Regions from separate parts of the Aliiglaciecola sp. genome, predicted to be linked through region 3. Evidence: predicted binding sites of a transcription regulator. Region 3 holds the regulator's gene; each other region holds the start of a gene.
The links. The regulator ArgR, encoded in region 3, controls arginine synthesis, uptake and breakdown. The targets are predictions, from matches to a motif close to ANTGAATANNTATTCANT.

Region 1 (5,038 bases), on a different contig from region 3:
CAATACTTAATGAAGCATTGTCTGAGTTAGAAGGTGAAGTGCTGCCAGGAGAGTTAGCATTCAAACTCTATGATACTTATGGTTTCCCTGCTGATTTAACCAATGATGTGGCTCGTGAGAAAGGTTTTACTATTGATCAGGATGGTTTTGACCAAGCGATGGCACAACAGCGTGAACGCGCTCAACAGGCCAGCAATTTTGGTAAAGATTATAATGACACTTTGCATGCTAAAACCATTAGCGAATTCAGCGGTTATGATTCTGAGACGGATAGCTCTGAAGTTACCGAGTTATTTGCTGAAAACGGTTCTGTTGAATCTCTCAAAGCGGGTGAGTCAGGCATCGTTATATTAAGTAAAACACCATTTTACGCCGAATCAGGTGGTCAAGTTGGTGACACTGGCGTGTTGCAAGGTGTGTCTACTGAATTCAAAGTTACCGACACGATAAAATTAAATGATGCCGTGGCTCACAAAGGTATTGCCCAAAGTGATATTAAGGTTGGGGATATGGTTGAAGCACAAGTTGACGGGCAACGTCGTGCTGCCATCAAACTTAACCACAGTGCGACCCATTTAATGCATGCGGCGTTAAAAACCATCTTAGGTGAGCATGTTAATCAGAAAGGTTCTTTAGTCGATGCTGAGCGTTTACGTTTCGATTTTTCCCATATGGAAGGGGTGACTGCGCAGCAACTTGAAGACATTGAGACGCTGGTAAATGATCAAATTCGTCAAAATCATCGTTTAATAACTAAACTGATGGGATTAGAGGACGCTAAAAATGCCGGTGCAATGGCATTATTTGGCGAAAAATACGACGATGACGTGCGAGTTGTATCTATGGGACCATTCTCTATGGAACTTTGCGGTGGGACCCATGTCAATCAAACAGGTGACATCGGTTTATTTAAAATTGTCAGCGAAAGTGGCATTGCCTCTGGTGTGAGAAGGATAGAAGCGATTACCGGTCAAGCTGCATTACAATATGTGCAAGACCAATCGAAATTAATTAGCAATGTCTCGGGTCTACTTAAAACAGACACTGCTAATTTGCAAAGTAGAATCGTGACTGTAGTTGATCATGCTAAAGAGTTAGAAAAGGAATTGTCCAAGTTGAAGCAGAAAATGGCTGCTCAAGCTGGAACCGATTTAGCGTCTCAGACCACTGATGTGAAGGGAGTGAAAGTTCTTTCGACTAAAGTTGAAGGGGTAGAATCTAAAACTTTGCGTACAATGGTCGATGACCTGAAGAATCAAATAGGCAGTGGTGTCATAGTTCTAGGGTTACCGGCTGATAATAAAGTAAGTGTTATTGTTGGTGTAACCAAAGATCTAGTTGGTAAAGTTAAAGCTGGTGAGTTAGTTAATTATGTAGCCAGTCAAGTAGGTGGAAAAGGTGGTGGTAGACCCGATATGGCGCAAGCTGGAGGGAGTCAGCCTGAAAACCTTGATGCAGCTATTAACTCAGTACATAGTTGGTTAGAAGAACGCTTATAAGTATTTATTAGAGAGTTTTTGTAAGTGACGACAAAAACAAGGAATGCTAATTGTGTATTTTCTGGAGTGAACTGGTAAATATGCTAATTTTAACTAGGGAACATTGTGGTATAACGCAAAAGGAGCAATAGAATGCTAATTTTAACCCGTCGTGTAGGTGAGACCTTGATGGTAGGTGATGAAGTCACCGTAACCGTATTGGGTGTTAAAGGGAATCAGGTAAGAATAGGGGTTAATGCTCCTAAAGAAGTATCTGTGCATCGAGAAGAAATTTACATGCGCATTCAAGCAGAAAAAAATGGAACAGCTAGCGAACGTTCTGGCAATTCAAGCGAAGATGTTGAGTAAAACGAAGTAAAAACGTTAAAAAAGACTGGTTTACCAGTCTTTTTTTTTGCTTTTTTTTAAATATTTTCAATTATTTTAAAAAAACTTTCAGGGCAGATAATAATTATTACGCTGAAAAATCGGTTAAAAACCCAGCATAACATTGCAGTTTTAAGCTGATCGTTTAAAATCCCAGCATACAGGTAGTAAAGTGTAAAAAAAGGTTTGACTTCCTTTCGTGATTCAGTAAACTTCGCTCCCACATTTGGAGAGGTGGCCGAGTGGCTGAAGGCGCTCCCCTGCTAAGGGAGTATAGGGTTTATAGCCCTATCGAGGGTTCGAATCCCTCTCTCTCCGCCATTTCTTTTTAGAGATGGTTGATAAATGTTTTACGCGTGTGTAGCTCAGCTGGATAGAGTACCTGGCTACGAACCAGGCGGTCGGAGGTTCGAATCCTTCCACACGCGCCATATTAAATCGAAGCTCCGCAGGAGGTTCGACAAAATCGTCAGGAACGATTTTGAACGTGCGAAGCGCGGCCCCGGAGGGGTGTAAGGCAGGATGCCTGAAATCATCCTTCCACACGCGCCATATTAAATCGAAGCTCCGCAGGAGGTTCGATAATGTTAGAATCGCTTTTAGGTTTTAACAGTTAGTACAGAGTAAGTTAGAAACCACGCGTGTGTAGCTCAGCTGGATAGAGTACCTGGCTACGAACCAGGCGGTCGGAGGTTCGAATCCTTCCACACGCGCCACATTGAATCGAAGCTCCACAGGAACTTCAACAAAATCGTGAGTAACGATTTTAAAAAAACCGCTTTTTTAAAAGCGGTTTTTTTATGCCTGTAAATTAAACTAAATTAAATATTTATAAGTAATTCCCAATAAATAATATTAATCTAAACCCCACGATTGATATGATAGCCTGCCTTTGCATTAAAATTAACTTAGCTATAGAAGCAATAGATGTTCGCCATATTCAAATAAACAGGCTTGCTGATTGATTGCTGGAACTAGCCACATGATTAATATGCTTGGGTAAAGATTCAAAAAAGTTGAATAAATACCGCCAAATTAAAGTTCACTTTGTGGATTTTAGTTGAGTTTTCAATGCTTAGGTGATACTTATCCTTACCTAAATAAATAATAGTGTGAATTATATGCAAGCGTCCATTTCTGAATTACTAATTGAAGCTGCCAACTTGATGGTAGTGGGCATGGTTGTGGTGTTTGTCTTTCTAACGCTACTAATCGGTGCAGTCAATTTAATTGCTGCCATTAACCGTAGACTTCCTGAAGAAGTCGTACCTGCGGCTGCCGCTAGGACGCAAAGGAAAGTCACTACTGATAAATCAAGTTCTTCTGTACCAATTGCAGCTATAACCGCAGCAGTTCATCAATATCGAAAGAATAGATAGACTAAATAAATCGATCTTTTAGGAGCCTCCATGAGTAACCCCCTTAAAATAACTGAATTGGTACTGCGCGACGCACATCAATCTTTATTAGCCACCAGAATGCGTTTGGACGATATGCTACCCATCGCAGATAAATTAGATAAAGTTGGTTTTTGGTCAATGGAATCTTGGGGAGGCGCTACATTCGACTCTTGTATTCGATATCTTGGCGAAGATCCTTGGGATCGTATCCGTCAATTGAAAAAAGCGATGCCAAACACACCTCAACAGATGTTGTTAAGAGGGCAAAACCTTTTAGGTTACCGTCACTATGCTGATGATGTGGTTGAAAAGTTTGTAGAGCGAGCGCATACCAACGGTGTGGATGTTTTCCGTATTTTTGATGCTATGAATGATACGCGAAACTTAGAGACTGCAATTAAATCTGTGGTCTCGGTAGGGGCCCATGCACAAGGGACTATTTCTTATACTGTAAGCCCTGTACATACTCTTGAGCGCTGGTTAGATATGGCTAAATCTTTAGAGGATATGGGGATTCATTCCTTGTGCATTAAAGATATGGCGGGCTTGTTGAAGCCCTATGAATGTGAAGAGTTAATCACTCGTTTGAAAGAAATTATCAGTGTGCCTATTGCAATGCAATGCCATGCTACCACAGGTTTAAGTACTGCAACTTATCAGAAGGCCATTGATGCCGGTATTGATATGGTTGATTGTGCTGTCTCTTCTATGAGTATGACTTACGGACACAGTGCCACTGAAACCATAATGTCAATTGTTGAAGGTACAGACAGAGATACTGGCTTAGATCTGCACTTAATGGCTGAAATCGCCAGTTATTTCCGAGAAGTACGGAAAAAATACGCGAAATTCGAAGGAAGCTTGAAAGGCGTCGATGCTCGAATTCTCATCGCCCAAGTCCCTGGCGGAATGTTGACCAATATGGAAAATCAACTTCGTGAGCAAGGCGCAGAAGATAAAATGGATGAGGTGCTTAAAGAAATTCCTAAGGTAAGAGAAGACCTTGGTTTTATTCCTTTGGTAACGCCGACATCACAAATTGTTGGTTCTCAATCTGTCTTAAATGTTCTAACAGGCGAGCGATACAAGAGTATCACTAAGGAAACGGCTGGCGTACTTAAAGGTGAGTATGGCGCAACTGCAGCCCCTGTGAATGCAGAATTACAAGCCAGAGTACTGGATGGTCAAGAACCCATTAGTTGTCGACCTGCTGATCTGATTGAGCCTGAATTAGCTAGCTTAACGGCTGAGTTGACAGATATTGCTCAACAGCAAAATATCACCTTAGCAGATGACCAAGTGGATGATGTGTTGACTTACGCACTGTTTCCACAAATTGGACTTAAGTTTTTGCAAAACAGAGGAAATCCTGACGCATTTGAACCTGTACCTACTGGTGTGGCCGACACTAAGCCCGAGGCAGCTGCTGCAGCACCCGCCCAAGGAAAAGCGGAAAGTTACTCAGTACGGGTTGATGGTAAGTCTTATGAAGTCGAAGTGGCACCCAGTGGGCAGTTGTCTTCAGTAAAAAGCTCAGAAACTCCCATCCCTACTTTATACCCAGTTCAAGGTGCTGAATTAAATGCACCTTTAGCCGGTAACATTTTCAAAGTCTTAGTCCGTGAAGGAGATGAGATAAGTGAAGGTGATGTGGTCATTATTATGGAAGCGATGAAAATGGAGACAGAAATACGGGCTACCGAAAGCGGCACTATTACCGAAGTGTTTGTTGCCGAAGGTGAAGCAGTTCAATCTGGCCAACCTTTATTGAGT
Region 2 (5,038 bases), on a different contig from region 3:
GTTTTTTCATCAATAATGCGTTCAACCAACACCTCGACTTTTCCGCCGGTTGATTTTTTTCCAAGTAACCGCGCGGGTATCACCCGAGTATTATTAAAAATAAGTAAATCACCTTCATCCACTAAATCAACAAAAGCAGAAAAATGGGTATCTTTTAAACCGCCAGTTTTACCGTCTAAACACAGTAACTTGCTGGCGGTTCTTTGTTCTGTGGGGTATCGAGCGATCAGCCGCTCAGGTAAATCAAAATGGAAATCAGATAGTTTCATGAAGTCTGGTTAGCCCAACTGTAAGTTAATATTCAGTATTTTACGTATTAAAAAATATACCTGCAACGCTTTATCGATACTCGGTTTTCCTTGAGTTTTGGCGCTGACAGTATAAATTATAATCAACTTGTTATTTCGATGTTTCTCCCAAACATAGTTTCCCCAGCCGCCCTAGCTGGGTTTTTTTTGTGCGTTTTTCAAAGCTCATCTTCATCTAATGAAATTTGCATATCCGCAAATATCTCAATGATATCTTCACGCTCAATTCGACGCATTTTTAAAACGTACATAATTTGTAAAAGTAAATCTGCGCCTAAAATTCCCTTATTTACCTTATTACGTAAGTTATCTGCGCTTTGAACAACCCCAATTGAATTCAATCGCTCGCTGAGGTCTTGATATTTCACCCCGCGCTTAGACATTTCAGCCTTAATAATACGTTGAACTAGTTGTCGCCAATTTGCGTTATCGTGTTTTTTAGCCACTTTCCACCTACTCTAAAATGAACAACTTTGTGAATTATAATTTACAAAAATAAACTATACAACTCAAAAAAGTAAAATAAAGTTTGACATTAAAAATCATTTGTCAGTACAATCTGCCCCGTTACAAAAAAACTTACAATTCATTTTGAACTGATCATGTTTTTTCGTATACAAAGGTAACATACTATAGTCATTACACTGACAGGAGAGTAGGCATATGACTTGGGACCTTGATCAACTTGAGACCCTATTATCAGATAACGACAATATTGTTGTCACCCGTGAAGAAAATTGTTTATTGATCGGAAATGGTGATGGTTTAGATGCATGGTTAGCACTCAGTGGAGAGCAAATTATTATCGAATCCATTTTATTTTCAAGTTCAGAAGTCAAAGACAAAGCGGCCTTGAACGAAGAGATATTGAAAACCCATATGTTGTTTCCATTAACAACGATTGGAATATCCCAAGTTGCTGAACAAGATTATTACACTGCATTTGGCGCATTAAGTTCACAATCTAAAGCAGAAAGCATCAAAATTGAACTCGATGCCTTATTCCACAATGTGGCTGCATTTTTAGACGCTTATCAAGAACATTTGCACTAAACATTTAGGTATTTTGGAGAAGATTATGTCGGTTTGGAGAAAGTTAGTTACAGCTGTTAAAGGTGGCGCAACAGAAGCGGCTCAATCAGTTGTAGACAGTCAAGCCATTCGAATTCTAGAACAAGAAATTCGTGATGCAAAAGAAGAGTTGCGTAAGTCAGACCATGCTCGAACGCAAATTTTAGCAAAATGTAAATTGGCTAAACAAAAGGTTGATAGCCTCAAAGTATCAATCGGTCAATATGAAGAACATGCTCGCAAAGCCATAGGCTCAGATCGCCAATTGGCATTAGACTGCGCGCAAAAAGTAGCAGATTTGACCGCTGAAATGGAAACCGAACAAGAGTTTCTAGACCAGTTTACTCAATCAGAAAAACAACTTGCTGCCAATATTAACCAAGCAAAAGATAACTTGAAGCGTTTGGAACAGCAGGTTGATATGGTTAAGGCAACAGAATCAGTGCAAAAAGCACAGGTTGCGGTTTCATCCAGACACATGGGTGCAAATAGTAAAATGAAAACCGCTACTGAGTCTTTGAATCGCATTCAAGACAAGCAGAAGTTACGCAGTGCAGAGCTAGAAGCTGCAGAAGAGCTTGCTTCTAGCGACTCATCCACTGATTTAGAAAAGCGCTTAGCTGAGGCTGGAATCAAGGGTGGTAAAAGCTCTGCTGATGACGAGCTAAAACGCATTTTAGGCGAATAAATTGGTTAGCCTCTAAATGTTATTAGTCCTTAAAGTACGTAAAGTACTCACCCGAGTATTTTCCGAGATGCGCTGGTACACCATTGTACTAGCGCTTTTGTTTTATGCCCTGAGCACATGGATTTTATTATATGTATCAGGTGAAGATGCCCTACTCAATATTAACGATTTTATTTATTGGCTAGTCGTCACCGGTTCTACTGTTGGATATGGTGATATGTCACCGGTCACAAGTGCGGGTAAATATATCGTTTCTTTTTATGTAATCCCCTTAGGGTTGAGTATATTTGCCTTGGTGCTAGGACGCGTAGCTGCTTGGGTATCTATGCAATGGCAAAAAGGAGTGAAAGGTTTGAAACCATTAGATCTTGAGAACCATGTTTTAGTAATTGGCTGGAATGGTCAGCGCACCATTCAATTGCTTAATTTGCTGCTTAAAGAGCGAGCTGAAACGGAAAACAAGCCAGAGATTGTTTTGTGTGTTAAAGCTGATATAGACAATCCCATGCCCGATAAAATTGAATTTATCAAAGTAATGTCATTTAACAATGATAAAGAAATGGATAGGGCTTGCGTAGGTAAAGCTGCGGTTATTGTCATGGATAATGAAGAAGATGATGTCACTATGACCACTTCTTTATATTGCAGCAAAAGGAATAACAGCGCCCATCTGCTAGCTTACTTTAAAGATGAGTCCTTAGTGGATTTATTACAGACTCATTGTCCTAATATCGAATGTACTCCCAGTGTCGCCGTTGAAATGTTAGCTAAATCGGCATTTGATCCTGGCTCTAGTTTATTGCAACACGACTTATTGACTGTTCAAGAGGGACAAGCCCAGTTTTCAATTGAAGTGCCAGAATCCGTTCCTCAAATATCCGTTGAAAAACTATTTATCACCCTTAAACAACGCTACAACGCTACCTTCATTGGCTTTGTCGAACCAAGCGTTCCCGCTAAAGTTACTTTAAATCCTAATTTTGATGTGACTATCTTGCCCAAATACAAACTTTTTTATATTGCTGAACAGCGTATCAATCATTTTGATTGGCAAATATTGTCGGAATAAAAAGTCGCAATAACTGGACAGATTAAAAACGGAGAAATCATGTTTTCAAAATGGTTTAGCAAAAAGAACAAGCAAGCTGACATAAAAGCACCGGAAATAATGGGGTTGTATTTAGGCGGGTCTTTTGAGCTTGATGATTTAAAACTCAAGCTTATTGAGCCTGAACTGGTAATTGAAGGTGCTGCTAGACATCATTTGATTCAAGCCGTGGGCGAAGCTCATTTAGATACAGGCGGCAAAATTCTACGTTATTACACCGATGACGATGCTTTTTTACAGGTAGTATTAGATGGTGGTGACACAGAAAACCACATCACTGATGTGAAGTTATGGTACTTTTACGATACACAAACCGTGGGTACCGATAAGCAATGGAAAGACCTCATTGCCCAACAAGTTTCTCAGCCCCATTATCAAATTGAAAATAACAACTATAGACGTGTATGGAATGCTGTTGGCGAGGAGTCACCTCCGGTAGCAATGACAGAGAAAACCTTTGAACTTGATGGTGATAGCAGTCAAACGGATCAATTTGTGATGTTATATGAACGACAAATAGATCACGACGCCTTCGAAACCTTATTGGTTTGTGCAGAAGAAAAAATTGTTGATAATAATCATGATCGCTGCCTGGTCATTAGCACTGGCTTCGATATTTTGCCCGCCGATATTAAAATAAACGGTTAGCAAATCTACATTTACACAGAAAAGGAAAAATCGATGGATATATTATTGGAATCAATAGCCGGATTGGGTAATTTTGCAATCTATTTTGTGGTCTCAATAGTGCTTTTATTTTTATTCAAAATCGTTTACGCATGGGTCACTCCCCATGATGAATGGAAATTGGTGAAAGAAGAAAAAAACACAGCTGCTGCAATTGGGTTTGGTGGTGCTATCGTCGGTTTTAGTATTGCGTTATCCGGTGCTGTAACTAATTCAACGTCTCAATATGACTTTGCTATTTGGGGCTTCATTGCACTTATCGCGCAGGTGTTAGCGTTTTTACTATTGCGCTTCACTTTTATGCCTGCCATCGCTGAAAGGATTGATAATCAAGAAGTGTCAGCTGGCGTCATGTTAGCGTCTATGTCCATCGGCGTTGGTTTACTCAATGCGGCTTGCATGACCTACTAGGAGGCATAAGCATGACACGTAAACGCAGTGAACAAATCAATCTAAGCAGAATGCGTAAGCATTTTTCCCCTAAGCCTTTGGCAATTGGTGTTGCCTCTGTATTTTTGGCGGCTTGTACAGGTAATCGTCAAGAAGCAACTATCTACACCACGCCCGAAGATTGTGCCAAAGAGAATCCAGAACAGGCACAAGTGTGTGAAACCGCTTATCAAGAAGCTTTGGCAGAAGCGGAACGAACAGGACCTAAATATAATACGGAACGGGATTGTGAAAGTGAGTTTGGGCCAAACCAATGCCGTCAGGTAGAGCGCAGTTCGGGCTCCTTTTTTATGCCTTTTATGGCCGGCTACATGTTAAGTAACCTGTTGTCGCCTAATCGTTACCAGTATCAACCCATGTTTACCTCTTATTCTCCCTACTCTCCCTATCGTTACCGGTGGATTGGCGCCGGTGGATACGATTATGGTTCATTGGGTAAGCGCAACCACAAAGTCAGTCCAGATGCATTCAAACCTAAACCCGCGGTCACTCGAACAATAAAACGAGGTGGATTTGGCAGCTCTGTTCGCGCTAAATCAAGTTGGGGAAGTAGAAGTGGCTCTAAAGGTGGTTGGGGTGGTTAACCCCCTTCCACTGGCAACATTAATCCATGCAGCCCATTGATCAACAACAGCATTAATCCACAGCAATAGAGTCCCGATGTTCAGAATACCAAGTGATCCCCGTAAAAACTGGCAACAAAAAGCAAAGGACTTTGGCTTTTCA
Region 3 (5,038 bases):
CGCTGAAGAATTTGACACTAAATTAACCTTGTTCCACGGTCGCGGCGGAACTATTGGTCGAGGTGGTTTACCTGCTCATGCGGCTATCCACTCACAACCACCAGGATCCCTTACTGGCGGTTTCAGGGTAACAGAGCAAGGCGAAACAATACGTTATAAGTTTGGTATGCCTGAGCTTGCTAAAGGAAGCCTAGGTTTATATGCCAGCGCGATTTTAGAAGCGATTTTGTTCCCACCACCTAAACCTAAACAAGAGTGGCGAGAAGCAATTACGGCTATGGCCAATGAAGGTCGTGACAACTACCGTAAGACAGTACGTCATGACGAAAACTTCGTACCTTATTTCAGAGTTGCTACGCCTGAACAGGAATTAGGCAAGTTGCCCCTTGGAAGCCGACCAGCAAAACGTAAACCGACAGGTGGTATTGAGAGTCTTAGAGCCATTCCATGGATCTTTGCATGGGCTCAAACTCGCTTAGTACTTCCCTCTTGGTTAGGTTCAATGAAGGCCGTAACGGATTATTATCAATCAGGTCAACAACAAATCATTGATGACATGTTGGAAAACTGGCCCTTCTTCCATTCTCGTTTATCAATGCTTGATATGGTATTCAACAAAGCTGATACCAGAATCAGCAAAGAATACGATGACCGCCTAGTACCGGCAGAATTGCAATACTTTGGCCAAGCCTTGAGAACGGAGCTGGAAGAAAGTATTGAGTCATTGCTTAAATTACTCGGTCAAGAAAGTGTCATGGAGACAGATCCGCGAGGAAAAGAATCTATGAGTATTCGAGCGGGTTATCTACAACCTTTGCATTTCTTACAAATTGAGCTGTTAACTAGGATCAGAAAATTAGATGATAGTGAACATGATGCTTTGTTAGAAAGAGCCATGATGGTGACTATCGCTGGTATTGCGGTAGGTATGCGTAATACAGGTTAATTTAGAATAACCTTAGAAAAGCATAAAAAAAGCCCCTTGTAGTTAACTACAAGGGGCTTTTTAATAGGGTTTGTAGCGGTTAACGAATTAACCGTTTACGAATTTAACACCTAATTCAATATCTCCACGCAAACCGTCAAGCATTGATTCTTTTGCATTTTGTTCAAACTCGCTCAACTCACCGTAAGATAGAATTTCTTCTACGCCGTTCGGACCTAATCTAACAGGATGAGAGAAGAATACTGCGTCGTCTGAATTAGTTTCAACGTAAGTATACTCAACAACGTTGTCGCCTTTCATTGCAGCTACTAGAGACAAACAGAATCTTGCAGCAGCTTGGCCCATTGACAATGTAGCAGATCCGCCGCCAGCTTTAGCTTCAACTACTTCAGTACCTGCATTTTGAATGCGAGTGGTTAAACTTGCAATTTCATCATCGCTAAATGAAACACCTTCAACCTGTGAAAGTAGAGGCAAAATAGTTGTACCAGAGTGACCACCAATAACTGGAACGTGCACGCTAGTAGAGCTCAAACCTTTCAATTCAGCTACGAAAGTTTCAGAACGGATAACGTCAAGAGTCGTTACACCAAACAATTTGTTTTTGTTGTAAACACCCTTAGCTTTTAAGGTTTCAGCTGCAATAGCAACAGTCGTGTTAACTGGGTTTGTAATAATACAAGTACATGCATCTGGACAGTTGTCCGCAATACCTTCAACTAGGTTCTTAACGATACCTGCGTTGATATTAAACAAATCAGAACGATCCATACCAGGCTTACGAGGTACGCCTGCTGGGATCAAAACAATATCACAACCTTGCAAAGCAGTTGCTAAATCATCTTTACCAAAACCTTCAACTTTTACGTCTGTAGGGATATGGCTCAAATCAACCGCCACTCCTGGCACAACAGGTGCAACATCATATAAAGCTAACTCGGAACCAGCTGGTAACTGGGTTTTCAATAGAAGAGAAAGGGCCTGACCAATACCGCCTGCAGCACCTAATACCGCTACTTTCATAGTTGTCTCCTGTGGGACTATTAAATTCACGGCAAACCATAGAGTAAGCCGCATAAAAAAACAATTTATTGTGGTGAATGTTCACTATCTGTTTTGTATATAGCTCTTTTAGCCTAACATTCAGTTAGTTTTTAAGGCTTAACAGAATATATGGGTTACAAGCGATGAATTCAATAGCTTGAGGCAACTCAAAACAGATGCTTTAACTATATGATATTTATTCAAAGTATTCTGCGACTTATAAACAAGGCTACCTACCCCGTTTAGATTGTGTCAAACTATAGCGGTGAATAGCGAGGGTGGCATGTCTAATACAAAACAAGAAGAATTGGTCAAAGCGTTTAAAGATATCTTAAAAACAGAGAGTTTTGGCTCTCAAGGTGAGATTGTTGATGCATTAACGGAACAAGGTTTTGGCAGTATCAGTCAATCCAAGGTTTCCCGTATGCTCAGTAAATTTGGCGCAGTACGTACCCGTAACGCACGGGGAGACATGGTTTACTGTTTACCGCCAGAGATGGGTATGCCCACGGCGAAAAGCCCTCTGCGTCAATTAGTATTAGATATAGTCCACAACAATGTGATGGTAATCATTCGCACCAGCCCGGGAGCTGCACAGCTCATCGCCCGCTTACTAGACTCCCTTAGCCAAAAAGATGGGGTATTGGGCACTATAGCCGGTGATGATACGATTTTCATTGCCCCCGCGGATATCAGCAATATTGAAGAAACCCGCAAAAAAGTTGAAGCGCTATTTGAGAACGTATAAAGGTTATTTCTACAAATAAGCGGTAATCCAGTTCAACAATAAATTAATGGGTTTCACACTCAGTGTCCTTTCATTTAATTGTGAGTTGTTAAGCAATGATTTTTATTGAGCAGTTTCATCACCCCAAACTAACCGTTGATTGTTGGCAAATTGAAGCAGATAGTGCCGTAGCAGTATTAGGCAAAAACGGCGCTGGCAAACAATTTGTCGATCAGCTTCTTTTAGGAAAACTGAACGACTTTGAACATAGCCGCTTAAACTTACCCAACCCAGATGTGGTTCGCTTAGTTTCGTTTGAAACTCTGCAAGCGGTGTATGAAAATGAATTGAAAATAGATGAAACTGATATCACTGATGAAATTGATTTTGGCACACCAGCTAAAGACTTTTTACCACAAGATAAACTCGACCACCCTCTGATCACCCAATTTCATTTAGAACATAGATTAGAAACTGGCTTCCGCCAACTCAGCACAGGTGAGTCGCGTAAGTTATTAATCTTAAAAGCGATATTATCAGGTGCTAAATACCTTATCTTAGACAACCCCTTCGATGATTTAGATGTCGCCTCAAGGGCACAACTGAGCCAAGTGTTAAGCCAACTCAAACCTCAAGGCATCACCTTAATAATATTATTGAGCAACCGGCAAGATATTCCCCAGTGGATCAGCACTTTTGCATTGGTTGATAACCATAGTTTGCACGATTTAAGAGGATTATCAGTTGAGGATGCACAAGCCACCATCGACACCATATTTGCCTTTGATGCGTTGGATAAATCCCTACTTGAACGGATGATCTCTGACAAGCACAGTCACAATAAAAAATCCTTAGTGCGCATCAATAACGCCAATGTTATTTACGCTGAAAATCACGCTCTAAAATCGGCCAATTTAACCATTGATACCTTCGAGCACACTATTATTACCGGCCCCAATGGTTCAGGTAAATCAACTCTATTGCAATTAGTTACCGGTGACTGTCCTCAATGTTTTAGCAACGATGTGACTGTGATGGGGTATAAACGAGGCAGCGGCGAAACCATTTGGGATATCAAAAAGCATTTAGGCATAGTCTCCCCCGATATCCACCGTTCCTACCGCGTAAACTGCAACGCCTTAACCGTGGTTCTTTCAGGGTTTATGGACTCCATTGGGCTTTATAAAGACATTAGCTCTGCGCAAAAACAACAAGCCTTAGCATGGTTGGATTTAATTGGTCTGAGACCACTGGCTAACACCAGTTTTAAACAATTGAGTTTTGGTGAGCAACGTTTACTGCTAATTGCCAGAGCCTTAGTGAAATTTCCATCCCTGTTGGTACTAGACGAGCCCACCCAAGGACTGGATGAAATTAATCGACGCTTAGTGTTGGACGTGATCACCACTATTGCTAAAAAGCAATTGGCGACCATTCTTATGGTCAGTCACCGTGAAGATGAACGTTTGCCCATATTTGTCCAACACAAAGATTTAAGCGGAAGCTAACGTAAACTGAGTTCTCGCCAAACCATTCGGTGATCAGAGGAGGATTTGCGGTCAGCCACTAATTCCTTGCCGCTTTCATTTTCACCTGGCCAAAATACCCCAGCATCAAGGGAAGAAAAACCGGCTTTTGAGGTGATCACGTAATCAACCCCCAATCCCCACGCTGCGGTGTGGTATTGGGCATTAGGATCATCAGGCTTAGACTCTTTCCCGCCCAAACTGGTGGGCAGTGACAGTTGAGAAACCAATGGATGAGCAAGCAAATCAGCCATCATAGTGCGTTGGCCATCACCGGCATCGGGAGATGCATTTAGATCGCCTAAAATAACAAAACGTTCACCACTGAACCCTCCGATATCCCCCTTATCATCGTAAATGTAATTAGCTTGCTCACCACTGCTAAGATAATCATTCCAAAATTGAATTTCATCATGATTACGGAAGCCATTGCGGTTTTCTGGCCCATCAAAGACCGGTGGCGTAGGATGGCTAGCCAGCACATGTACTATCTTCCCATCGACATCAACAGGAATATCCCAATGGGATTTAGAGGATAAACGTAAAACCTCCATGGCTTCGGCTGAATACCAAGCGCTGCCATCAGTGTTCTTAATTTTGCTTAACGAATTGTCAGGCATATCTTTCCATAAGAATGTTTGAAAGGTTCGTACATCTTGCATATGGATTGGGTAACGACTGAGTAATAACATGCCATATTGGCCTGCATAACGACCGTAACCGAATGCATCGCCGCCAGAATTCTCTAGCTTGCCGTCGTTATTTAAATCCACACCACTAGCCACGCCGGTATTC

Region 1: the regulator ArgR is predicted to act here: its motif matches at 2,757-2,774, upstream of ABJV04_RS13715 (OadG family transporter subunit).
Region 2: the regulator ArgR is predicted to act here: its motif matches at 783-800, upstream of ABJV04_RS13320 (DUF2170 family protein).

What each region holds. Positions count from the first base shown of each region.
Region 1 covers NZ_JBDWYG010000041.1:102,391-107,428, forward strand. Annotated here, with positions in the region: gene alaS (alanine--tRNA ligase) at 1-1,499, shown strand, start outside; gene csrA (carbon storage regulator CsrA) at 1,632-1,847, shown strand; tRNA gene ABJV04_RS13700 (tRNA-Ser) at 2,094-2,186, shown strand; tRNA gene ABJV04_RS13705 (tRNA-Arg) at 2,220-2,296, shown strand; tRNA gene ABJV04_RS13710 (tRNA-Arg) at 2,505-2,581, shown strand; gene ABJV04_RS13715 (OadG family transporter subunit) at 2,987-3,244, shown strand; gene oadA (sodium-extruding oxaloacetate decarboxylase subunit alpha) at 3,275-5,038, shown strand, end outside.
Region 2 covers NZ_JBDWYG010000041.1:20,370-25,407, reverse strand. Annotated here, with positions in the region: gene queA (tRNA preQ1(34) S-adenosylmethionine ribosyltransferase-isomerase QueA) at 1-269, opposite strand, end outside; gene ABJV04_RS13325 (DUF6471 domain-containing protein) at 467-754, opposite strand; gene ABJV04_RS13320 (DUF2170 family protein) at 972-1,361, shown strand; gene ABJV04_RS13315 (PspA/IM30 family protein) at 1,387-2,067, shown strand; gene ABJV04_RS13310 (potassium channel family protein) at 2,084-3,136, shown strand; gene ABJV04_RS13305 (YjfK family protein) at 3,176-3,823, shown strand; gene ABJV04_RS13300 (DUF350 domain-containing protein) at 3,857-4,273, shown strand; gene ABJV04_RS13295 (DUF1190 family protein) at 4,285-4,896, shown strand; gene ABJV04_RS13290 (glutathionylspermidine synthase family protein) at 4,973-5,038, shown strand, end outside.
Region 3 covers NZ_JBDWYG010000007.1:27,668-32,705, reverse strand. Annotated here, with positions in the region: gene ppc (phosphoenolpyruvate carboxylase) at 1-946, shown strand, start outside; gene mdh (malate dehydrogenase) at 1,034-1,969, opposite strand; gene argR (transcriptional regulator ArgR) at 2,274-2,738, shown strand; gene ABJV04_RS00175 (ATP-binding cassette domain-containing protein) at 2,834-4,225, shown strand; gene ABJV04_RS00170 (endonuclease/exonuclease/phosphatase family protein) at 4,222-5,038, opposite strand, start outside.